One region of the Allobosea vestrisii genome, then DNA from elsewhere that is predicted to be linked to it. Evidence: riboswitches for the same ligand, from Rfam matches in the RefSeq annotation. Region 1 holds a riboswitch; the other holds the start of a gene.
What was found. Region 1 has a riboswitch for cobalamin ahead of QO058_RS12130 (TonB-dependent receptor plug domain-containing protein). Riboswitches for the same ligand answer to the same signal wherever they lie in the genome.
Positions count from the first base shown of each region.

Region 1 (4,203 bases):
AGGCCTCGACGCCCTTGGTCGTGGCGCGCCCGATATTCGTATAGGAGGTGCGCGCGGCGTTGGTCAGGATCAGGTTGTCGATGTCGTTGTGGAAGTACGTCGCACCGACATTCAGCTGCCCGTTCAGCAGCGGCTGCTCGAAGCCGACATCCCAGCCGCGGCTTTCCTCCGGCTTGAGGGCCGGGTTGCCGTAGAAGTTGAAGGCCGGGCGGGAATCGCTGAAGCGTTCGCTCAGCGTCGGCGCCTTGAAGCCGGTGCCGTAGCTCGCCTTCAGCTTGGTTTCGCTGCCTGGCACGATGAGGACCGGTGCGATGCGATAGGTGGTGTGACCGCCGAACTTGTCGTCGTCATCGTAGCGGATGTTGGCGACGGTGAAGAAGCGGTCGGTCCAGTTCGATTGCAATTCGACGAAGGCGCCCCTGTTGCCGTTCGAGACCGTCTTGTTGGGCGTGTCGAAGCGCTCGTTCTCATATTGCAGGCCCATCATCAGGGTCTGGCTCTGGGTGAGCTTCAGGTCGCCGCGCCAGTCGTATTTGATGCGCTCGCCGAGGTTCTCGCTGGGCAAACCGAGGATGCCTGCGGCGTTCGGCCGGCGGTTGGAGCGATCCTGGTTGCTGTAGGAGACGCCGAAGCGGTTGACGAAGCGCCCGTCGAGCGGATCCCAGACGATCTCGCCGCGGGTGAAAGCCTGACGGTAGTTCTGACTGGAGCGGAAGGCATCCGGCAGGCTTGGGAAGCCGGAATCATTGGTGAACAGCAACTGCCCGTCGATATAGCGGCCGACCCAGTTGACGCTCAGCGTGTCGGTCAGGCGGGCGCCGAGGCGGGCGGAATAGCTCCAGTTGTCATAGGAATTGGGGTTGCGCCGCCTGCCGGCGGGCACGAGCTCCGGCGGCGTCACCGGCGTCGAATCAGCACGGAAATGACTGATGCCGAAAGCATAGTCGAAGCGGTCATCGCCGCCGCTGAGCCCGATGCTCTGGTTGAAGGTGCCGTGAGAGCCGGCCTCGACCGAGCCCGTGACTTTCGGCGGGCCTTCGCCGCGCTTGCTGATGATGGAGATGACGCCGCCCAGCGCATTGGCGCCATAGAGGCCGCTCTGCGGGCCGCGCAGCACCTCGATCCGCTCGATGTCGGCGGTCAGCATCTGGCCGAAATCGAAGGAGCGGTTCGGCGTCGAGGGGTCGTTCACCTCGATGCCGTCGATCAGCACCTTGACGTGGTTGGAGTTGGCGCCGCGCATGAAGACCGAGGTCAGCCCGCCCGGGCCGCCGGTCTGGACGAGGTTGAGGCCGGGCACTGCGGCGAGCGCCTGGGGCAGGGTGCGGCGCTGCTGGCGTTCGATCTCCTGCGCGGTGACGACGGTGACGGAGCTGGCGATTTCCCTGGCCGGGGTCGGCACGCCGGTCGGGCTGACGACGAGCTCGTCGAGCGCGATTGGCTTCTCGCCCGATTGCGCCAGTGCAGAGGGCGATATCAGCGTGGTCGAAGCGGCAAGCAGGGAGAGGGCAAGGCGCGAACGCCCGCTCTTGGCGGGCTTTGGCAAACGGAACACGGGAAACCTCGGCGGTAACGTCAGTGGCACGTCACCGCGAACGAGATGTCCCCACCCGCTCCCGAAACCGGGGGCGCATGGCTCTACCACCCATCAGCGCACCCCGGCCGATGTGTTCGCGTGTGACCACGGCTGACGGCAGGTCTCCTGGCTCGCGGGTCACCGCCTTTCACCGCCTTCCCAGGGCCGAGGTCCCAGTGGCGTATGGCGAAAGGCTCGCCGCTTACAGTTGCGGGGGCAGCCGCAGCATGAGGTGGCGAACCACCCGCACTGCGTTCCCTTTTGATCCCGTGAGGGAACCGTCGCGTTAACGACTAGGGCGGAAATGCGGCGGGGTCAATTCGGCCGGCCGATGGTGCCCTCGAATGGGCCGTTCAGAAGCTGTAGGCGGCTTTCACCTTGACCAGATGCTGGCTGAAATTGGTGATGTCGAGATCGCCCGGCACGCCCTTGGCCTTGCCGGCGATCTGGACATTGTAGGCCGCCGAGATGGCGAATTGCTTGGTCGCCTGCCAGAAGATGCCGGGGCCGGCGAAAGTGGCGTAGCCCGCGTTATCGCCGAAGCCGAGCTCGTTCTGGCGGCGCTGATGACGGACTTCACCGCTGAGATAGAGCCCGTCGATCAGCTGCCAGGCGAGCGAGCCGCCGACCGTGAAGGTCGAGGAGCGCAGATAGGGGCTGGGACCCGTCCAGGTCAGGTCGTGCGAGAGGTTGAGCGCGGCGTAGAGCTTGCCGGGGACCAGTGTCTTGTCGGCGAAAATGCGGATGCCGGTGTTGTAGGTGGTGAAGTTGCCGGCGCCGCTCGGGTCGTTGCGGTTGAAGCTTGGGTCGACGACGACGGTCAGGCCGATGCCGTGCAAATCGCGTCCGAGCAGGCGGTACTTTATCTCGACGCCGGCACCGAAGCTGCGGCTGTCGGCGCCCGTGCCCGCGATGGTGGCGTCGGTATAGCCGCCGAGCAGATAGGGGCCGATCTCGAAGCAGGGGAAGAGGCCGTAGGAGCCCTGGAGCTGGAGGCCGTGCGCGGCCTGGCGGCCGTCGCGGACGCCGAAGCCGCCGCCATAGGTCAGACTAGCGCCGAAGGAGCCGACTTCGGCGACGTCCGAACCAGTGGTGAAGCCGAAGGCGTCGGTCGGGATGCCCTCGCTCTCGGTACAGGCGGAGAGCACGGGCGGAGCAACCGGCGCGCCCTTGCGCGAGGGAAGATCGGCAGCAAGCGCCGGCGAGAGCAGGCTGGAGACGGCAAGGGCGAAGGCGGCGGGCTTGAGCATGACTGGCGATCCTGTTGACGAACCCACCCTACGCAAATGCGAATGAGTCGCAATATTGAATCGCCGATCACGGGATCATAACGTTACAATGTTGCAAATGGGTAACAGCGAGCCGGCTCAGCCTCGCGAGTTCACGGCATGCAAGCGCGTGAACGCCACCGGCGCGATCTCGGCCAGCGTCGCGATCGGCTTCCAGGCCGCGGCGTGCACTTCCTCTTCCTGGGCCGTCAGGGGCAAAGCCGGATCGGCGATGAAGAGATATTGCAGGTCGTGGTGGATATGCGGCGGTTCGCTCCGGCGCGGATTGCCCGGCACCTCGTGGCTGTCGATGGCGAAAGGCAGGTCGCCGCCGCGATGCCAGGGATGCAGCGTCGGGCTCGCGACGCCGGTCTCCTCGACCGCCTCGCGCAGCGCCGATTCGTGGAAGGTCGCGGCCGGTTCGTAGTGCCCGCCGGGCTGAAGCCAACGGCCGATCACGACATGGTCGATCAAGAGGATTTGCGCATGGTCGGGCGAGAGCACGAAGGCGCTGGTGGTGACATGGCCCGGCATGGTCTCGCGCTGGTCGAGCGCGTGGCGCTCGGCCATCTGCCAACGCAGCAGCGCCAGCCGCTCGCGCGGGCCAGCGACCTCGGCGAGATAGCGGGAGACGAGCGAATTGAGGCGGGGAAGGAAGCTCATGGCCTTGTGCTTCGCATCTCCGGCAGCGGCAGGGAAGGTGCCTGCCTCCGCCTCAGCGCAGCTTCAGCCGGTACTCCTCGAACTCGCCGTTCTTCACCCCGTCATAGCCGACGAGGACGCGTAATTCGTCGCGTTCCTCGGTCAGGACGGTGAGCGCCTCTGCCTTGGCATTCTTGCGCTGGCGCAACTCGCCGAGCTCGCGGGTAGCCGATGGATCGGCCGGGTCGAGCAGGACGATCGCATAGGGCACCTCCTGGTCCTGAGCCGGGCCGACGAGGACGAGGAGGCGGCCATCGGCGAGCGGGGCGAGGTCGCGCACGCCGCGCTGCGCTCCGGCCGAAAAGGCCAGGAGCTGCGGTTTAGTGGTCGCCGACTCGCTGCCCGGCTTGAACAGCTCTTTGAGGCTGCCGCCGACGAGGAAGGCGCGGCCATCGAGCGAGGGTGCGCGCAGGCCGAGCCAGAGCTGGTCGCCGACAACGGCGAGGCCTTCGATGTTCAGCCCGTTCGTGTCGGCATCGAGCGGCTTGCCGAGATAGGGCGCGACCTCGCCGGCCGCGCCGAGGAGGTCGGAGACACGCCAGCTCAGCTCGGGCGCACCGGCCTGGCCATTGCCGGGCGGGATGCGCGCCAGCAGGAAGGAGGAGGGGCGGTACTCGCCGCCATGGCGCGAGCAGCCATGCGAGCCGACGACATAGA
Region 1 covers NZ_CP126307.1:2,429,822-2,434,024, reverse strand. The annotation lists gene QO058_RS12130 (TonB-dependent receptor plug domain-containing protein) at 1-1,555, opposite strand, end outside; cobalamin riboswitch at 1,676-1,872, opposite strand; gene QO058_RS12125 (hypothetical protein) at 1,930-2,826, opposite strand; gene QO058_RS12120 (NUDIX hydrolase) at 2,944-3,507, opposite strand; gene QO058_RS12115 (DUF3616 domain-containing protein) at 3,560-4,203, opposite strand, start outside.

Region 2 (4,203 bases), 1.3 Mb from region 1:
CGCTCTGCGGCCTTGCCGGCGCATTCGCCCTCTTGCCGCTGGCGCTGCTGGCCTCGACGCTGCTGGCGCAGCGCAGCCTGCATGACCATGTCGCTGCTGTAGCCGCAGGGCTGGAGCAAGGCGGGCTCGCCGGTGGACGCAAGGCCGTCGCGATGATCGTCGGCCGCGACCCGGAGAGCCTTGACGAAGCCGGCGTCGCCCGCGCCGCAATCGAGAGCCTGGCCGAGAACTTTTCCGACGGGATCGTCGCCCCGGCCTTCTGGCTCGGCGCAGGCGGCCTGCCGGGCGGCGCGCTCTACAAGGCGATCAACACCGCCGATTCGATGATCGGCCATAGATCATCGCGGCATCTCGCCTTCGGCTGGGCGGCGGCGCGGCTCGACGATCTCGTCAACCTGCCGGCCTCGCGCCTGACTGCTTTGCTGGTGATCGCCGCCGCGACGTTCGACCGTGAGGCCAATGCCGGCGCCGCCTGGCGCGCCGTGCGCCGCGATGCCGGTCGCCACCGCTCGCCCAATGCCGGCTGGCCGGAGGCTGCGATGGCCGGTGCGCTCGGGCTTCGGCTCGCCGGCCCGCGCGTCTATGGCGCGGTCAGGGTCGAGGACGGCTGGATGAGCGATGGCAGAGCGGAGGCTACGGCGGCCGATATCCGGCGGGCACTGGGCCTCTACCGGCGCGCCTGCCTGCTGCTCTGGGGGCTGGCGGCAGCCGGAAGCCTGGCTGCGCTCGCCCTCTAGAACTCGATCCCCTGCTGCGCCTTCACGCCGGCGGCGAAATGGTGCTTCACCAGCGTCATCTCGGTAACGAGGTCGGCCGCCTCGATCAGTTCCGGCTTGGCGTTGCGGCCGGTGACGACGATGTGCAGATCAGGGCGGCGGGCCTGCAGCGCCGCCACGACCTCGGCGAGCGGCAGATAGTCGTAGCGCAGGGCGATGTTGAGCTCGTCGAGCACCACCAGCCGGATGCTGCCGTCCGCCATCAACTCCTTCGCCTTGTCGAAGGCGCGGGTCGCGGCGGCGATATCGCGGGCCTTGTCCTGCGTCTCCCAGGTGAAGCCCTCGCCCATCGAATGCCAGGAGATCTGGTCGCCGAAGGCCTCCAGCGCCTTGCGCTCGCCGGTCGACCAGGCCCCCTTGATGAACTGCACGACGCCGATGCGCCAGCCATGGCCGAGCGCGCGCAGGATCAGGCCGAAGGCGGCGGTCGACTTGCCCTTGCCAGGGCCGGTGTTGACGATCAGCAAGCCCTTTTCCAGCGTCTTGCCGGCGACCTCGGCGTCCTGCACCGCCTTGCGCTTTGCCATCTTCGCCTTGTGGCGGGCGGCGTCCTCGGTCTCATCCGTCATCACGTCGCTCTTTTATTTCACCTGCATCGGCAATCCGGCGACCATGAAGACCACGCGCCCCGCCTGCGCCGCAAGCCGCTGATGCAGCCGGCCGGCCTCGTCGCGGAAGCGGCGGGCGAGCGCATTGTCGGGCACGATGCCGAGGCCGACCTCGTTGGAGACCAGCACCACCGGCCCCTCCGCCTCGCGGCAGGCGGCAATGAGTTCGCCGGTCGCGATCGCGATGTCGCGCTCGGCGAGCAGGAGATTGGTCAGCCAGAGCGTCAGGCAGTCGACGAGGATGGGCGGCCCGGACCGAGCATTGCGGATCGCCTCGGGCAGCGCGACCGGCGCATCGACCGTCTGCCAGTCGCGGGAGCGGCGGGCGCGATGCTCGGCGATTCGGGCGCGCATCTCGTCATCATAGGCTTGGGCCGTGGCGATATAGGTCCAGGGGCCCGGCAGCGCCTCGATCAGCGCCTCGGCATGGCGGCTCTTGCCGGAACGGGCACCGCCGAGGACGAGGGTGAGCGGTGGAAGGGTCATGGTGCAGTCTCCGCGTCATGCGTCGGCTTGCGCCGCGCTCCGCCGGGAATGACGGGGATTGCATTGCACAGTGCCCGCCGGATGGCTAATGATCGTTGCTGACGGTGCCTCGGCAACGAGGTGAAAAGGGAACGCGGTGAAGGACCGCGGCTGCCCCCGCAACTGTAAGCGGCGAGTTCCGCGCCATCGGCCACTGGTTTTCAACCGGGAAGGCGGCGCAGGACATCAAGCCGTGAGCCAGGAGACCTGCCGTCATCCGATGTCGTCCAGCAGGCTGCCGGTGGGGTGGCCAGGAGTGAGCCAATGAACACCGCAACCGTCACCAGCCAGACAAGCGCTTCGGAACGGGCGAAAGCCGTCGCCGCCGCGCTGATCCTCGGCTTCGTGCTGATCTACACCGTCGGCTTCGCCGCCTCGTCCAATATCCACAACGCGGCGCACGACACCCGTCACGGCCTCGCCTTCCCCTGCCATTGAGGGAAAGCACATGGTCACGCGTGTTCTCACGGTCAGCATCCTGGCCGGGTTCTTGGCTGGACTGCTGATCTCGGCGCTCCAGCACGTCACCACCACCCCGCTGATCCTCAAGGCCGAGACCTATGAGGCGGCGCTGCGCTCGCAGGGCGCACCGATGCAGGCCGCCTTCACTGGCGACGCCCGCATCATTCTCGCCCATAACGACCCGAAAGCCGGCGCGGAACACACCGGCGAGCACGAATGGAAGCCGCAGGATGGCTTGCAGCGCACCGCCTTCACCAGCCTGGTGACGATCGCGACCGCGATCGGCTTTGCCGCGCTGCTGCTCGCCGGAATGATCGCCGCGAACGAGCCGATCGACCAGCGCCGGACGTTGGCCTGGGCCATCTGCGGCTTCCTTGCCTTCGGGCTCGCTCCGGCGATGGGACTAGCGCCTGAGCTGCCGGGCTCCGCCGCGGCGGAGCTCCACCAGCGCCAGCTCTGGTGGCTGCTGACGGCCGTGGTCACCGCCGGCGCGCTCTTCGTCTTCCTGCGCGTCGAGGCCTCCTGGGCCCGGGCGCTCGCCGTGCTGGCGCTGCTGCTGCCGCATCTGATCGGTGCGCCGCATCCGGCCGCACCGGAAAGCAAGGTGCCGGCCGAGATCGCCGCCCATTTCGCCGCGCTCTCGCTCGCCATCCAGGCCGCGCTCTGGCTCGCCACCGGTTTTGCCGTCGGCGTGCTCTGGCCCTGGCTTGCGCGCCGCAGCGCCGCGACAGCGGCGGCCTGACGCCTCGCACGGCTCTCTAGGAAGCCGCGTCCGCCAAGGAGGCGTTCTGATGCTCGAAGGCGATCTCGCCCTCGCGACGGAAGCCCGGCAAGAGCCGGGCTGCACGATCCATGTCTGCACCGTCTGCCGGCGCCAGCGCGAGGACCTGCCGGAAGGCTATGACCAGCCCGGCATCGCGCTCGCGGCGGCGCTCTCCGAACGCATGGCCGGCAGCGGCATCGCCGTCGTGCCGGTCGAGTGCCTGGCTGTCTGCAAGCGGCCCTGCACGATCGCGCTCGCGGCCGACGGCAAATGGACCTATCTGATCGGCGATCTCGACGCCGGTCTTCATCTCGACGAGATCGTCGGCGCGGCGGAAAGCTTTGCCGCCAGCGCCAACGGCATCGTTCCCTGGAAGGAAAGACCCGTCTCGTTCCGCAAGGGCGTGGTCGCGCGCGTGCCCCCTCTGCCGCGCCAGCAAGGATCAGATCAATGAACGCTCCGCAGAACCCCGCGCTCGGCAAGGTGCCGTGCACGATCATCACCGGCTTCCTCGGCGCCGGTAAGACCACGCTCGTTCGCCATCTGCTCGAGAACGCCGGCGGCAAGCGCCTCGCCGTGCTGGTCAACGAGTTCGGCGATCTCGGCTTCGACGGCTCGTTCATCGCCGGCTGCGGCATCGAAGGCTGCACGCAGGACGACATCGTCGAACTGCCGAATGGCTGCATCTGCTGCACCGTCGCCGATGATTTCGTGCCGGCGCTGGAGAAGCTTTTGAACCGGCCGAATCCGCCGCAGCACATCCTGATCGAGACCTCGGGCCTTGCGCTGCCGAAGCCGCTGGTCAAGGCCTTCAACTGGCCGGCGATCCGCAGCAGAGTCACCGTCGACGGCGTCATCGCCGTGGTCGACGGACCGGCGGTGGCCGAGGGCCAGTTCGCCGACGATCCCGAAGCGCTGAAGGCGCAGGCGGCGCAGGACCAGGCCGTCGACCACGACAATCCGCTGGAGGAGGTGTTCGAGGACCAGATCCTCTGTGCCGACCTGATCCTGCTCAACAAGAGCGATATCCTCGACGCGGCCGGGCGCGAGCGGGTCAAGGCCGAGATCG
Region 2 covers NZ_CP126307.1:3,721,031-3,725,233, reverse strand. The annotation lists gene cbiB (adenosylcobinamide-phosphate synthase CbiB) at 1-737, shown strand, start outside; gene cobO (cob(I)yrinic acid a,c-diamide adenosyltransferase) at 734-1,345, opposite strand; gene cobU (bifunctional adenosylcobinamide kinase/adenosylcobinamide-phosphate guanylyltransferase) at 1,358-1,870, opposite strand; cobalamin riboswitch at 1,957-2,138, shown strand; gene QO058_RS18420 (CbtB domain-containing protein) at 2,174-2,347, shown strand; gene QO058_RS18415 (CbtA family protein) at 2,358-3,113, shown strand; gene QO058_RS18410 (DUF1636 domain-containing protein) at 3,163-3,588, shown strand; gene cobW (cobalamin biosynthesis protein CobW) at 3,585-4,203, shown strand, end outside.
Region 2: it holds a riboswitch for cobalamin, as region 1 does, so the genes downstream of both, QO058_RS18420 (CbtB domain-containing protein) here and QO058_RS12130 (TonB-dependent receptor plug domain-containing protein) in region 1, are expected to answer to the same signal.